2 regions of the Neobacillus sp. DFD-2R genome follow, and region 2 is predicted to be linked to the other one. Evidence: riboswitches for the same ligand, from Rfam matches in the RefSeq annotation. Region 2 holds a riboswitch; the other holds the start of a gene.
The links. A riboswitch is a leader RNA that binds a small molecule or an ion and turns the genes downstream of it on or off. The one in region 2 is predicted to bind cyclic di-GMP.
Positions count from the first base shown of each region.

Region 1 (7,883 bases), 2.3 Mb from region 2:
GTTATTTAAACCGAAATCTACAATTGGATCTGATAGAAGGTCAAAGCCGGTGGTAACCGGTAAAACCGAGTAACTAAATGTATTACCTCCATTAAAAGATTGGTAAAGAGCAAATCCATCCACAGTATAATCATGAGAAACAGCGATAATGGTTAAGGGATTTATTGGGTTAACGGCGACGCTTGGTTCATTTTCTGGAAGATTAGTAGCGGGGAGTGGAATATTTGTTCCACTTGCGAGCGTATTTATACTTTTTTCTGTAATGCCTATATTTTTTGTTTGTGATTTTAATTTGATTAGTTTCTTACTAGTTGATCTGTGCATGTATCACATTCCACCTTTCTTGTCTCACTTTAGTATACGGGTGTTCAATCTCAGCGTGTGGGTGGCAGAATACTGATTGCGAAAAAAGGAGATGTTGGGAAGTTATAGGGGTAGGGACACATGCCCATCAAGCTAAGGCAAATCATTATCCCCAAAACGAAAAAAACACTATTCTTTCTGTAATATGATGGAAAGGATGGTGTTTTTTATGTGTAGCGAAGTTTCAAATGAACTTACACTCTTTTCTCAGGAATTACAACGATCTTTGTCCCACAAGCTCTCCAACTGCTGGCCAAAAAAGTGGGTTTTGTTCAAAGGACGAGTAAGTATCAAGCCAAAGAATTAATAGCGTTGTGCGTGTGGTTAAGTCAAAAAGTAGCGAGTACTTCCTTGACTCAGTTATGTAGTTCTTTAGAATCTTCAACGGGTGTCTTGATAAGTCCTGAAGGACTCAATCAACGATTTAATCCTTCGGCTGTCAAACTTTTACGACATGTATTCACTTCCTTACAAACAGTACAAACAGGTGATTTATGTATACGTGATTTAGTTTATTTCGACCTGAAAGATCTCCATCAAATGGATGAGAAAGGAGCCTATTATATCTCTCGCTTAAAATTAAACACTCGGATTTATCTAAGGAATCCTGATCCCGAGTACTTTAAAAACGGAATCTACTCTTGGTATTCGACGATGTTAACTTGATAGGCATGTGGCGGTACCCCTACTAGTAGTTTTTCTATTTATTTTTTTTCACCTTACTGTAAATAAAATGGCTGATAAAGATGAAAGGAATGTAACCAAAAAAGACAAAATATCCTGCGAAAGAAAGTGAATTTTCTAATAGTAGTATTTGGTTGTGGGTTTTAATAAACGGAACAATAATCAACGTAACTATAAGCGAAAACAACAGGGCTTTTCGCTGCTTTACTCCAAACGTTTGTTTCGCCCCTCTCATAAATGCCCAGTATGCTAATGTAATGTTCGGAAGGATAACTAAAGCCCATGAGCTAATCCCTATATACTCAAATCTTTCGACAAAAGGCATTTCGATAATCTTCCATAAATCTAAGGTTGGCCAAAGATTCATTTTCAGCTGCTCCTCACTATAGAATACGATGGATACAATATAAGTGGAGAGATAGATAAAAATACTTAATGCAACTCCAAATTGTGCCCATTTTTGTGACTTCTCTGGATTCTTAATAAATGGATAATAAATAAACAAGGTGGAGAATCCGATATAACTAAGTGACATTTGTTTAGCTGACAACATGATTTCTTTTACAGAATGATGAAAAACCGGTAGTAAGTTGGCATAATTTGCAAATTCAAGAGGAAAAAGTAAAGTTAGAATTAAATAAAGCGGGAGAATTACTCCGAAAAAGCAAATACCTGTTACAATTCTGAATCCGCCTTCTACGATATAGTAAAACAAAGGAACAAATATAATGCATAACGAAAGTAGACTGACATTCGGAAACATCCATACGTGAATAACTTCAAAATAGGAGCTTATGACAACTATTGATATTAATAGGAAATACACTAGAAGAAAAATATTAAAAATGTTCCCCAGCCACTTCCCGAATATTTTTTTGTTTATGGCTATGATATCTGTCTTTTCCTTGTTTAACACACGATACATCATCCAAATTAAAATATTAATATACATTCCTGATAGTATGATCGAAATCCAAGCGTCATTCCCAGCCCCTTTGACGATTTCAGCTTGAAAATTAAGCACACCAACTCCAATTTGGATGGAATGTACTAAGAAAAAAGTTAGATAAGGAGAAACTTGAAATCTTTCCTCAACTGTAGATTGCATTACTTCACACACCCATCACTCATCAACATCTTTTTTTTCCTTTGCTTTTTTAGGATTAAAACGCAGCGAATTTCCCGTTTGCAGTTTTATCGGTCTATTGGGGTTAGCTGAAACGGAAACCTAAAAAATGCGTCTTTTAAATCTTGCATTCGAGTAGGATAAATAGGTTCCAAAAATGGTCTTCCTATATTAAGCGCAGCAAATGAGCAATCAAATAACAAAAACAAACAACTACTCCTAACATCCCAAAAAAGTTTGCAAATAATAAAAATGGAAAACGTATTAAGCGTATTGTGTTACCCATTTGATACACAGGAGTCGTAAATGAAGCCAACGCCGCCAAAGCAACAACATATCCAATATGAATTTTTTGTTTTATGATCAATATTCTTCTGAATCATTTTCTGTTTAAATTTTTAGTTTTTTAAACATATAGGTAAGTTCCTCTGTAAGTCATTTTGTAAGAATCGTTGTTAATATTTTCTACATATAAGTTTATTAATAAACAAACAAAACGATATATATAGTTCTTAGGGTGTAGTAGTTTTTCGAAGTGCCGATATACGGAGAGTGTAGGATAATCACACCTTGAATGGTAGTTTCAATTAAGTATGTTATTTTCACTGGTAGTATGTGACAAAATAAATTTTTAGTGCAAATCTCCTATTGCTGAATTATTATATTTACAAAAGGAGAGGAATTCAATTTGAAAACGGTTGCGCTAGTGTCAATTGATTTTGATGATTTACCAAATCCGATTAAATATGTGTCTAATAATGAACCCAATAAAGTACTGATACTCGAAAAGATCATGGGTATAATAAATCATTATGATATAAGTAAAGAGGTTACCTTTAAAAGTTTACATCAAGATGAGGGTCAAAAAGTGTACTATTACCGAATCGGTGAAACAGATTGCTTTGTATTAGTCGAACGAGTCGAAATGATCGAAAATTCTTAAATAAAAGTATCTAACGCCGAAAAATTTGAGAGCAAGAGAAGTTTTGAAAAGCGGCAATAATTACGATAAGAACTATAAAAAAGGAGAACAGAATCGTTCTGTTCTCCTTTAATATTTTCTAAATTCATTTTACGGAAAAGCAATTGGATTTTGTGTATCCAAAGTTGAAAATTGAATTCTATTTGAATTTTCTATCCTGCTTTATTGTAAAACTAGCAACTACTTGTTACTGTAAATAAGGAAAGAAACTTACGATCGGATGGGATTTGGTATCCCAATAAGGATGCCCCCAATAAATTTTTGCATCTTTTAAATCTAATTGGTTTTGAGTTCCTAAATGTTTACCGAAATAGTGAGTAAAATCATCGTAAATATAGTAATTACGCATGAAATAACTTTTATTACTTTTTACCAAACTATTGTATTTTGAAGAAGCAGCTACATAGGCACTTGCAGGAAATCCTGGAGCATTGTATGTAACAGCCTTTATTCCTGTTAAAGTTGAAACTGAGGAAGCAAGATAGCCTCCTAATGAATGACCGGTAAGTGTTATATCATTTCTTTTATTGTAATTAGGGACCATTTTTACTAAAGCCAATGCATCGTCAGTCTGTTTAGAAAAACCTATTACAGCATTTAGTAAATCTGCATATAACCAGTCCACACTATTATTGCTGCCTCGGAAAGCAACAACATATTCACCGGTTTTTAAATTCTTATAAATTACACCAAAAAATCCGGATGTCCTATTATATTTATAATTATAGACCTGCCAATCAAACGCATGCGTTCTTTTTAAAAAAGTAACAACATCTTTATCCTTTACAAATCCCCGGCTCTTTGCTTCATTAAATTTGTTCTTTATATCAGCTAATTTATCTGAATTATAATTGTAGGCAGACAAATTAATGGGTGCTTTTTGTGAGTCCAACACACTATAACTTAAAGCGCTTAATACAACCAAATTCTGATCGGAAGCAGCATTTGCATTTTGTGGTTTCATAAATATTGTGAAACAAATAAAAAATATGGCTAAAAACATAATTATTTTTTTACTTCTCATTATCATTATTTTCTCCTCACTTTTTTATGTAATTAATTCAAAATTCTGTTTTTTCACATCCGATAACACTACAAATTTACTTTTTTATAATCCATTTTAATCCACTAAAGTTAATAACCTCCTAAACTGTAAAAATTTAATACTAGTTCGATTTTAGTATGTCTAATGTACTATGGTCAACATATTTTTGGTTTAGATATCATTTAATTTCTGTGAAAGTCACCAATAATATTTTGCAATTAGCGTCGACAGGCCCTATCTGCCATTGTTATTAGTACTGGAGTCTTACAAAGAAAAAGCTGACAGGAATTACTCCAATCAGCTTGCTTTCTTATTCAATTCTAATTGTGCCTTAAATTCATTTTGAACTCGTTGTTTTTCTTCAGGTGCAACAAGCCCATAATAGATTTTATTTATCATTGTTCCGGTTTCTTTTATTTCCATTTGCTGAATGTTTTTTCCTGCTTCTCTATAATTCTTTTGAATGTCCATCATTTGCTCAAAGGTAAGATTTGTTTTTATATTTTTCTCAAGAGCTGTGAAAATAGTGGAATAGTTCGTTAAAGTCGAAAGGCTTGTACCTTCTTTGATAACAGCTTGAATAATAGAACGCTGCCGTGCTTCACGTCCGAAGTCACCTCTAGGGTCTTCATATCTCATTCTCGAGAAACTTAACGCTTTTTCACCGTTTAGGTTTACTTCTCCTAGTGGAAAATGAAATCCACCCTCAGTGAAGTCTAACGTATTTTGGACGGTAACTCCGCCTACAGCATCCACAATATCCTTAAAGCCTTCCATATTAATCTTTATATAGTAATCGATCGGAATATCAAGGAAATTCTCAATGGTATCCATTGACATGGGAACTCCTCCAAAAGCATAGGCATGGTTAATTTTATCATCCGTGCCTTTTCCTACGATTTGAGTACGCGTATCTCGAGGAATGCTCAGCATTTTTACTGAATTGTTAGTTGGATTAACCGTTAATACTATGATCGTGTCAGATCGGCCTTTGTCCCCCGGGCGTTCATCGACACCCAGCATTAATACTGAAAACGGATCTTTTTTCGTCAAAGCAACTGGCTTCACACGCTTTACCGGTTGCTTTCGATCAATCGGCTGGCTCATCGTTTCCACAGCATTTTTAAACGATTTATATACGGAGTAACCATAAACTCCTCCTGCAACCAATAGCACTAGGAGTACGATACTCGTTATTTTTAACCACTTTCGACTTTTCTTTTTTTGAGACCTCATTTGATGCACCCCCGAGAAAGTTTTAAGAATTAATTTTAAATAATAATTGTTTTATTACAAAAGTACGTATGTAAAGTAGAGAATTTTAACAATGGGTTATTGAATAAAAAAAGACCTTCATAGAGGTCAAGCAGTTTGATTGAAGAACTCCTTTATTTCTTCAACCGTTATGCCGGTATTTAAAGCTTCCAAAATCAGTTCTACCCATTCTTTGTCTAATTCTTTTTCATCAATCAAAGTAGTAGTTACCATATTTCCTCCTAAAATATAGGTAGCTCAGCCATCATAGCATAGAACAGTAGATCTGTAGCTTTGCGTCCCAATCTTTCAATTGGTTTGCCTTTTTCTTTTAAAATAAAAAAGCTTATGGGAAAATATTACCATAGTTGTTCTATATATAGAACAAAGAAAATTCCAAAAAGTTCGACATTAATTTACATTTATTGAATTTTTTTGTTAATTTCTAATAAAAGATTGTTATCTACCATGTCCTTTTTCTCCCTTTTTTAATATATAGAAGGTGAAAGGAGGTGGTAGACAATGGCACAGGCAATGTTAGCAGAAACAAAGCTGCGATTGGTCTTTGAAGTTGGAATGGATGAGAAGGGTGCTCCGATTTTAAAAGCAAAGACATTGAACAACATCAAGAAAGAAGCAACAGCAAATCAGCTCTATCAAGTGGGACAAGCCTTATCTGTTTTGTGTAAAGATACGCTGAACAGTGTTGAAAGAGCGGATAACACCGAAATTTTAGCTTAATGGCGGGGGATTCGATTACGATAGGAGGTGAAAGGGATGGCTAAAACATTGGAATTACAATTTGCTACCGAGTTCGGGAAGACGGCTCGATTAACCGTTGATAATCCAAAAGAACCGGTGAATGAAGCGATTGTCAAGCAATCGATGGCAGACATTATTGCTTCAGGAATTATTACGACAGCAAGCGGCAATTTAGTTTCCGCTCAAGGTGCTAGAATCGTAGAACGAAATATAACTGATTATGAACTTGCTTAATGAATAGAGGAAAGGCCGGATTACGTTAAAGCCGGCCTTTCTTTTTACATGTCTTCATAATGAAAAGAAAGGAGATAGGATCGTGGATGAGCTCATACCTCTCATTAGTCAGGTAGGATTCCCTATTGTTGTGTCCTTTTACTTGCTTTATCGGATTGAAACAAAGCTTGATATGGTGGTTCAATCAATTCAGAATCTGCCCGAACGAATGAAGGAAAGGAATTGAATAGTGTCTAGTTCCATGTCTATATCAAAGGCGTAAAACATAGATATTTTTCCATGTCTATGTTTTACGTCTTTTATAATTTTTTTGATCGTTTTTTGGAATCAGCCCAATACTATCTTCTATATATAATGGCTGGATCTTGAATGCCAGTTTCATTCGGCAAGCGGAAGGAGAAAAAGGGCGTGATCCTGACTGAATGCAGGTCCCATTCGGACAGTTCAAGGTAAAAAAAGCGAGCTCGAGTCTGAAAGCAGGTCTGATTCGGACAGGTCAAGGTAAAAAAAGCGAGCTCGAGTCTGAAAGCAGGTCCCATTCGGACAGTTCAAGGTAAAAAAAGCGAGCTCGAGTCTGAAAGCAGGTCTGATTCGGACAGGTCAAGGTAAAAAAAGCGAGCTCGAGTCTGAAAGCAGGTCCCATTCGGACAGGGCGAGGCAAAAAAAGCGAGCTCGAGTCTGAAAGCAGGTCTGATTCGGACAGTTCAAGGGAAAAAAAGTGAGCTCGAGTCTGAATGAAGGTCTGATTCGGACAATTCAAGGGAAAAAAAGTGAGCTCGAGTCTGAAAGCAGGTCTGATTCGGACAGTTCAAGGGAAAAAAAGTGAGCTCGAGTCTGAATGAAGGTCTGATTCGGACAATTCAAGGGAAAAAAAGTGAGATCGAGTCTGAATGAAGGTCTGATTCGGACAATTCAAGGGAAAAAAAGCGAGATCGATTCTGAAAGCAGGTCACATTCGGACAGGACGAGGCAAAAAAAGTGAGATCGAGTCTGAAAGCAGGTCTGATTCGGACAGGACGAGGTTAAAAAAGTGAGCTCGAGTCTGAAAGCAGGTCTGATTCGGACAGGGCGAGGCAAAAAAAGCGAGCTCGAGTCTGAAAGCAGGTCACATTCGGACAGGATGGGGGAAAAAAAGCGAGATCGATTCTGAAAGCAGGTCACATTCGGACAGGACGAGGCGAAAAAAGTGAGCTCGAGTCTGAAAGCAGGTCTGATTCGGACAGTTCAAGGGAAAAAAAGTGAGCTCGAGTCTGAATGAAGGTCTGATTCGGACAATTCAAGGGAAAAAAAGTGAGCTCGAGTCTGAAAGCAGGTCCCATTCGGACAGGGCGAGGCAAAAAAAGCGAGCTCGAGTCTGAATGAAGGTCTGATTCGGACAATTCAAGGGAAAAAAAGTGAGCTCGAGTCTGAAAGCAGGTCACATTCGGACAGGA
Region 1 covers NZ_CM173228.1:293,486-301,368, forward strand. Annotated here, with positions in the region: gene AC3ANV_RS01480 (HYR domain-containing protein) at 1-324, opposite strand, end outside; partial or broken gene AC3ANV_RS01485 (transposase) at 533-996, shown strand; gene AC3ANV_RS01490 (GerAB/ArcD/ProY family transporter) at 1,064-2,155, opposite strand; partial or broken gene AC3ANV_RS01495 (spore germination protein) at 2,171-2,507, opposite strand; gene AC3ANV_RS01500 (hypothetical protein) at 2,862-3,116, shown strand; gene AC3ANV_RS01505 (YqiA/YcfP family alpha/beta fold hydrolase) at 3,343-4,179, opposite strand; gene AC3ANV_RS01510 (LCP family glycopolymer transferase) at 4,498-5,436, opposite strand; gene AC3ANV_RS01515 (anti-repressor SinI family protein) at 5,563-5,688, opposite strand; cyclic di-GMP riboswitch class I at 5,704-5,787, opposite strand; gene AC3ANV_RS01520 (DUF1659 domain-containing protein) at 5,977-6,195, shown strand; gene AC3ANV_RS01525 (DUF2922 domain-containing protein) at 6,232-6,450, shown strand; gene AC3ANV_RS01530 (YvrJ family protein) at 6,533-6,676, shown strand.
Region 1: another riboswitch for cyclic di-GMP. It lies ahead of AC3ANV_RS01515 (anti-repressor SinI family protein); the one in region 2 lies ahead of AC3ANV_RS17415 (S53 family peptidase).

Region 2 (7,883 bases):
GACTTAGGTATACCTTCGACGATTTGTTGTAGGGTTAATTCCATGCTCACGGACAATGACCACCTTTCAACTTATTCGTTAGACATCTGTTAGCGTCTCCTTTAATATTTTTAGTAAGAGTTGATTTTTTCCTGCCAGCACCGTAAAAAACTTATCTACATTTCTCTCCAGATTATTTTAGGAATAGCAATATCTATCCTTTTTACTGCAAATAACGACGGGAAACCGGCAGAGGATTGAATTATTTGTAGAAAGAATGGTCCCAAAGCATTAGCAGCAGCTTCTCAAGTAAGATCACCAAAAGAACTCAATCCTCTTGTTACCTTAATTTGACATTTTGTAATGCTCATAAAACACTTTAAAAAGTCGTTCATCTCCACCCCGATCAGGATGAAGGGCTTTAAGTAGTTTTTTAAACTCTTTCTTTATCAATTCTTGGTCCGCTGAAGCCTCTAACCCTAATAAAGAATTATAAGTAATAGGGTTTGGATTTGCGAGAGCATATTCTGCTTGAAGCATTCTTTTTAATGAACGGACTTTGGCCTGTTCAATCCGAATCGAACTTTTTAATTCTTCGATTTCTTCTTTTAATTTTTGATTGTCATCGAACGTTTTTTCCCATTGTTGAAAATCAACACCGAATTGTTTGCTCTTTTTCTCAATCTTCTTTTCTACTATAAACGTCGCTAAATCTCCAGGATTGATTATGTAGTCAATATTTAAATGCTTGGTCCTTTTAGCTTTTATTTTTCCTTCCAAAATCCAACGTATGACTGTATTTTCGCTATCTGTTATACCCTCTATTCGAAGTTGTTCCGTGACTTCTTTAACATTTAACATATGCTCAACTCACTCTGTATTTCGTGGTTTCCTAATTTTAAACAATACTAAATTCAATGTATCATAGATAAAACTTTACAGTTTTACTAGATTATTTAATTTTTATTAAAAATTATTTTCAAACATAACGAATTTAACGTTTTGATTAAAATTGTTGGAATATGTTGAGATTTGTCCTTCAGCATTTTATTATCATCTTGACTACGTGTAAAAAGCATCTTTGTTAATAAAGAAGTTCTGGGAAAATACTACGTTAGGTTGATCGAAGGGACGAGGATTAGTGACTTTTTTGTATGGAACTGTCGAATACTATGAAAGACAAATATCAGACTATCTAGCGAAGAATCAAAAGAAAAAATTAGAGGAAGATATTTCGAACATATACTCCATTCTCGAGAATGAAATTTTTTATGATCATTTTCTGTATGACGAAAAAATACGAATACAATTTCTAACTAACCTGGCTTATGCAGTTGGTCAGTTAACGGGTGAGGCCATTTAGGTTGGATAAAAACAATAAAAAAAGCATCCAATGGACGCTGAAAGGACAAAAAAGATTCTTTTAAATGTTTAAGGACATAGTAGAGTGCACAGGGTTGTCATAATAACTAAACGAGTTAACCACTCTAGCATGAATACAACTCCTTCTGGAATTGATTTAATAACATTATAATATAAGTTTAGTATTTAGTCTGTATAAGGTAATTGTAAATTTATTGTAAATGTTTAATAGCTGATACATAGCTTTCGCGCCATTATCTCGACCGGAGACTACCATTTACTAAGAACAGATATGGTGGCATTAACACTTTATTTAGTGTCAGCGATTATCTTAACGCTCCTGATGCTTTCACTTTTGCTTAAAAAAAGAGAAAGGCTAGAGAAGGCTTAGGATTAGACTGGTGCTTCATAACTTCCGATTTATTTAATAATTTTTATTCCTGCATTTACAATAAAATAATTGCAAAAATCAAAGAAAAACACCTTCACTTGATTCTTTTAATAAGGATGAATCAAAGAAGGTGTTTTTCTTGTTACATGATTGAAAAGTTAAAGATTTTTCGGGAGCTACTGTCGAATGAAATTTTCATATTTCATACAATAATGCTGTTTACAGTTTTCGCCATTCTCGATTAATATATTAAATATAGTAACATATACAAGATTCCAAATAGAAAAGGCAAAGCCATTGAAAAATGGTGACGCAAAGCTACGAGCCTAACGAATGACTGAAAACAGTCAATTTCATGGCAGTCGAGCCGCCACTTTAGGTTGCCTAAGTCTGCCGCTGTGGCAGATTTTTTGTTTGGAATAATAGAGGGGTGAAGGGATGAAGAGGAGAAAATTATTCATTACTACTGTGGTATCCATGATGAGTTTAATGCTGTACATATCGGGAAGTACAAGCTATGCTGATACGCCCAAAACCGTTAAATTATCAGGGGCCGCTCCAATGGCTGCGAAACACGGAAAAAAGATTGGTCATACCAAACGCAATACCGGTGTAACAGTAACGGTCGGCCTGCAATTAAGAGATAATGATAAATTAGATGCCTTTATCTCTAGTCTGAATGACCCATCTTCCCCCAACTACAAACATTTTCTTTCAACCGAGGAATTCAAAACGCAATATGGACCGACAGACACCACGGTTAACAATGTAAAAAGTTTTCTAACAAGTAAAGGGTTAAAAGTTGAAAGTGTAGCAGCCAATAATGCGTTTGTTACAGCAAGCGGTACAACGGGACAATTGGAAGATGCGTTTGCGGTAACGATTAATGACTACCAAAACCCACAAGGCCAAATCTATTTTTCAAATGAACAGACTCCTACAATCCCGACCGAATTATCAGGTATTATTACGGATATTGCAGGTTTGAATAATGAAGCACACTACACACATCCAAAAGTCAGACAAATTTCGGCCATCGACAAACAAAAGCATTCGAGTGTTACACCTAAAGTCGGCAGCGGCCCGGCCGGTGGGTATACACCTAATGAATTAAAAGGTGCATATGATGCCAGCCCTTTGGCAAGCGCCGGATACACAGGATCAGGGCAAACCGTAGCGTTGATGGAACTTGACGGTTACAAGGCTTCAAATATCAGCACCTACGACAATTACTACGGACTCGGAAGTCCGACACCAACAACCGTGTATGTAGACGGTTATAATGGAGCTGCCGGGCAAGGTGAGATCGAGGTTGAACTGGATATTGAAGTTATTCATGCCGTTGCTCCGAAAGCGCAAGTTAAGGTATATGAAGGGCCAAATACGGATCGAGGCTTAATTGATACGTATCAAAAAATTGCTTCTGATAACATAGCGAAATCGATCTCAGTCAGCTGGGGGATCAGCGAGCAGCAAGCTTCGAGTACCACGATGAATAGCTTACACACCATTTTCCAGCAAAACGCAGCACAGGGGCAAAGTATATTTGCTGCTTCCGGTGATAACGGTGCTTACGACTCGGGTAATTCTACCTTGTCTGTCGATAGCCCTGCGAACGATCCGTATGTTACAGGTGTGGGCGGTACTCACCTTAACCTTAGCGGCTCCTCCTACAGCTCCGAATCGGTTTGGAGCAACAGCACTAACCGAACAGGCGGTGGCGGTGGTATCTCTACAGTCTACACCATGCCTTCATTCCAAGCAGGTCCGGGTGTACAAAATAGCTATTCAAACGGGAAGCGCCAAGTCCCGGATGTTTCGGCAGATGCAGATCCAAACACAGGATACTCAATCTACAGCTCAGGATCCTGGACAACAGTCGGCGGAACATCAGCTGCCGCTCCCTTGTGGGCTGCCCTGACCGCTTTAAATAATCAATATGCACAAGCGTTTGGTAAAGGGGTTCTCGGACAGGCTAACCTAACATTGTATAAAGCATTTAACACTACGCAGGTCTATCCGGCGTACCACGATATTACAAGTGGAAGCAATCTTTACTATCCTGCGACGTCCGGTTATGATATGGCATCCGGTATCGGTACACCGGATGCGTATAACTTAATTCGTGATATTAACGGTTCTTCCGGCGGAACAGGGGGTGGGGGCAACATTATCCAGCTGATTCAAAACGGTGGTTTTGAAAACGGTCAATCGCCATGGACCGAATCGAGCTCAGGAGGGTACCAGCTGATTGATACGACCAGACCGCATACAGGGAGCTCCTCAGCGTATCTGGGCGGTTACAACAATGCCGTCGATCTAATCTATCAGACTGTGACGATTCCCTCAACTGCAACCAATGCGACACTTACATTCTGGACCTATGTATCCACCACAGAAACGAGTCATCCTTACGATTACTTATATTCGCAAATTCGTAACACGAGTGGTTCAGTATTGGCAACCTTGTTAACTCTAAACGACGGTACGGCAACCGGTTGGGTGCAGCGCAGCTTCAATTTGCTGAATTACAAGGGCCAAACCATCCAAATTGCTTTTAAAGGCACGAACGATTCCAGTAATCCAACTGATTTTTTTGTCGATGATGTAAGCTTACAGATTCAATAATTGCCATCCGACGGTTATGTTGTTGAGCAGTCTCCATTTAGGAGTTGCTCACTTTTTATTTTTGGCTTTGGGAACGCTCATGGCGGAGATCTCTTGCGGGTGATAACAGGCATGATTGTTGAAAAAACAGGTTCTTATTCACTAGCTTTTATATCAGGCGGGATTATTTCGGACTCCGCAGTAATCTTAAATAGGAAGAATTTCAATTTCTGAATGGAGTGATCAGGATGCACAAAATGCATTACGTGTTTGTTTACGGAACCTTAAGAAAACATGAAAAATATCATGGGCTGTTACAGGATGCAACACGGGTGGCTGAGCAAGCCTGGACAAACGGAAGCCTTTTTGATACGGGACTCGGCTATCCGGCTATGAAGGGATCAACAACAAACATGGTTTACGGTGAATTGTACCTTGTAACGGATGAGCAGCTTCAAAAACTTGACGAGTTAGAAGAATATGAGGAACATGGTAAAAACAACCTTTATGATCGGAAGAAACAAATCATTTTTTATGATACAGGAAAAAAAGATGCTTATCTTTATACTATAACGGAACATAATGAAAATTTACTAGAGACACCAATCCAATCGTGTGATTGGAAGCTACATCGGCTCTTAGAGCAAGAAACCATTCTTTATTTTGCCTATGGCAGCTGTTTGGATGATGCCGGGTTTAGACTAGCGAATGTGAATCAGCTTTTTCAAAAAATAGCAGGCCGTGGCATTCTAAATGGCTATACACTAAGATATTCCATAAGGTTTCATGATGGCGGCCGGGCGGATATTGTGGAAGATGGCGGAATGGTCGAAGGTAAGTTGTATGAAATAAACCGGAAATGTCTTTCATATTTGTTTAAACGGGAAGGAGTCCAGGAGGGCTGGTATCGGCCGACGTTTGTCGATGTAACGCTAAATGGAAAATTAATAAAGGATGTTTTAACCATTACCGTTGTGAAGAAAGAATCCGAAACAGCACCGCCGGACCACTAAATTGAAGAAATTCTCCGGTTTTCAAAGTAACGCTAGAAAGAAGAATTCAAAGGTTGAAAAAATACATACTAATAATGAAATCTTTCAAAGTGATTCATAGACAAAAAATGTGTTGATATTTGAGGTGATAGGAAACGTGCCCATGTTGGACGTAGACGGTATCAATCTGTACTATACTGTTATGGGGGAAGGGCTTCCGATTGTTTTTATTCACCCCCCATTAATAACCAGTGAGGTTTTCAGGTATCAAATAGAACAATTATCACAAAAATTTAAAGTGATTGCCTTTGATATTAGAGGTCTCGGAAGAAGTCAGTACTCTAATCAACCGGTGACGTATCGGCTTATTGCTGAGGACATTAGAAAACTGTTAGATCATATTAATGTCAAGAAATCCTTCATTTGCGGATATTCATCCGGCGGCTCTGTAGTATTAGAATTTTTGCTGCATTATGCGGATAGTGCTTTAGGAGGTATTGTCATAAGCGGAATGTCCGAAGTAAGTGATTGGTATCAAAAACAAAGGATTTCTTTGGGATTAAGACTTGCGAAAGCAAGAACACTGGCACTATTGTCCTTATCTATTTCATGGGGCAATTCGGATAGACATGAGACCTTCAAGAAGCTACACCAAGAAGCACTAAAAGGAGATGCAAGGAATATCAAGCAGTATTTTCGTTATAGTTTGCAATATTGTTGTACCGATCAGCTCGAAAAGATTGATCTCCCTATTTTGCTGGTTTACGGTACAAAAGATAAATCCTTTCATCGTTATGCTAACCTTTTACACAAAAAACTACCGGATAATGAATTGAGGTTTTTGGAAGTAAAGCATCAGATTCCTACAAGAGCAGCAGTGGGATTAAACCAAATGATGGATCAGTTTATCATATCCCATTCAGATGGGTGTGAAAAATAAAGGGCGACCAATGTTGGATTATAAGTCAAAAAAACAGGGAATTCCCTAAAACTTAAGGAATTCCCCTGAAAGTTTATTTTTTAGCATAGAACAGTAACGATGGTAGATTTGAATAACTTTTTCAATGTATGGATTCCATACCCATTCAGAAATTTTAACCATTATGCCACTTAAACTCCCAAGCAAAGCGCTGCCTGCTATATCAGATGGATAATGTTGTCCCACCCAAATACGTGAGAGTCCTGCGAGAAATGCTAAAATGTACATAATATAACCTAATCCACGTTTATAAAATATCACAGTTGTTGCTGCTGCAAATGCCAGAGCAGTGTGTTTACTTGGAAATGAAGAGTTCTTTTTTGATGGGGCCGGGGGTAATAAATGGACCAAAAGCTTCACAAACGGACGTGGTTTAAAATAAAACCGTTTCAAAATTATATTTAGAAGTATCGAAATCCCCACCGAAATGGATGTATATAACGTAATTTTTTTATGAAAGCGATCGCGAAACCACATAATGAGTAAAATAAGGACAAACACGTAACGAGCTTTTTGAGAAATTGTGATCATGAATCTATCTAACAGACGATAACGGCCGGCAAATTGGTTTATTACTCTAAATATTCTGTAGTCCATAAGAATCTCTCCTTTAATTTACTCAAAAAATTCAAGAGTAGTTTTTCCATTAAAAATGGAAATTATGTATGAATTGCCTAAACCGATAAGGATCATTCCTTTAAAAAAGAAATAGACCCTTGCTAACGATTCAGCTAGGGTCTTAATTTTTAAGGCAGTTGTTAAATTTTAACGGAGGCTTCCTTTGAAGACCATGCTTTTCGCCATGACATTTGTGCGATCATTAACACTATAAGTGCTGCTGCTCCTATTCCTGCATAAACGAAAAAGCCAGCTGCATATGTTCCGGTAACTTGTTTAAGTGTTCCGAGTATATTTGGTACAAAAAATCCGCCTACCCCGCCGGCAGCTCCGACAATCCCGGTAATCATCCCAATTTCCTCTCGGAATCGCTGAGGAACCAATTGAAAGACCGCTCCATTTCCCATCCCAAGGAAAAGCATTCCGAGAAACAATAAAATAGTTACAACCGGTAAAGTTGGAAGTTGGCTAACGCCGAACATGCTGAGTGCAACCCCGATGAATAAAAAGGTAAGAAGACGAACCCCGCCAATTTTGTCAGCTATGAATCCGCCGACAGGACGGAAAAAGCTTCCCGCTGCCACACATAATGTAACAAAATCACCTGCTCTTACTTTTGTTAAATCATATTGATCCACAAAAAAGATACTTAAAAAGCTTGATAAACCGACGAATCCGCCGAAGGTAACGCTGTAAAGTAAACAGAAATACCATGTATCCTTTTGTTTAAATACATTGAAATATTCAATTACCGGTTTTGCCGTTGGTTGTGAAGGTGCATCTTTTGCAATCATGACATAAATGATAAAAACAATCGAAAGAGGAATAAGAGCAAGTCCTATTACATTATGCCAGCCGATTTGTTCTGCAATCCGAGGACCGAATAAAGTAGCAAAAAGCGTTCCACTGTTACCTGCACCTGCAATTCCCATTGCCAATCCCTGTAAATGCGGAG
Region 2 covers NZ_CM173228.1:3,479,247-3,487,129, reverse strand. Annotated here, with positions in the region: gene AC3ANV_RS17430 (hypothetical protein) at 1-50, opposite strand, end outside; gene AC3ANV_RS17425 (DnaJ domain-containing protein) at 325-840, opposite strand; gene AC3ANV_RS17420 (hypothetical protein) at 1,121-1,342, shown strand; cyclic di-GMP riboswitch class I at 2,010-2,107, shown strand; gene AC3ANV_RS17415 (S53 family peptidase) at 2,171-4,360, shown strand; gene AC3ANV_RS17410 (gamma-glutamylcyclotransferase family protein) at 4,597-5,352, shown strand; gene AC3ANV_RS17405 (alpha/beta fold hydrolase) at 5,489-6,271, shown strand; gene AC3ANV_RS17400 (undecaprenyl-diphosphatase) at 6,317-6,907, opposite strand; gene AC3ANV_RS17395 (NarK family nitrate/nitrite MFS transporter) at 7,069-7,883, opposite strand, start outside.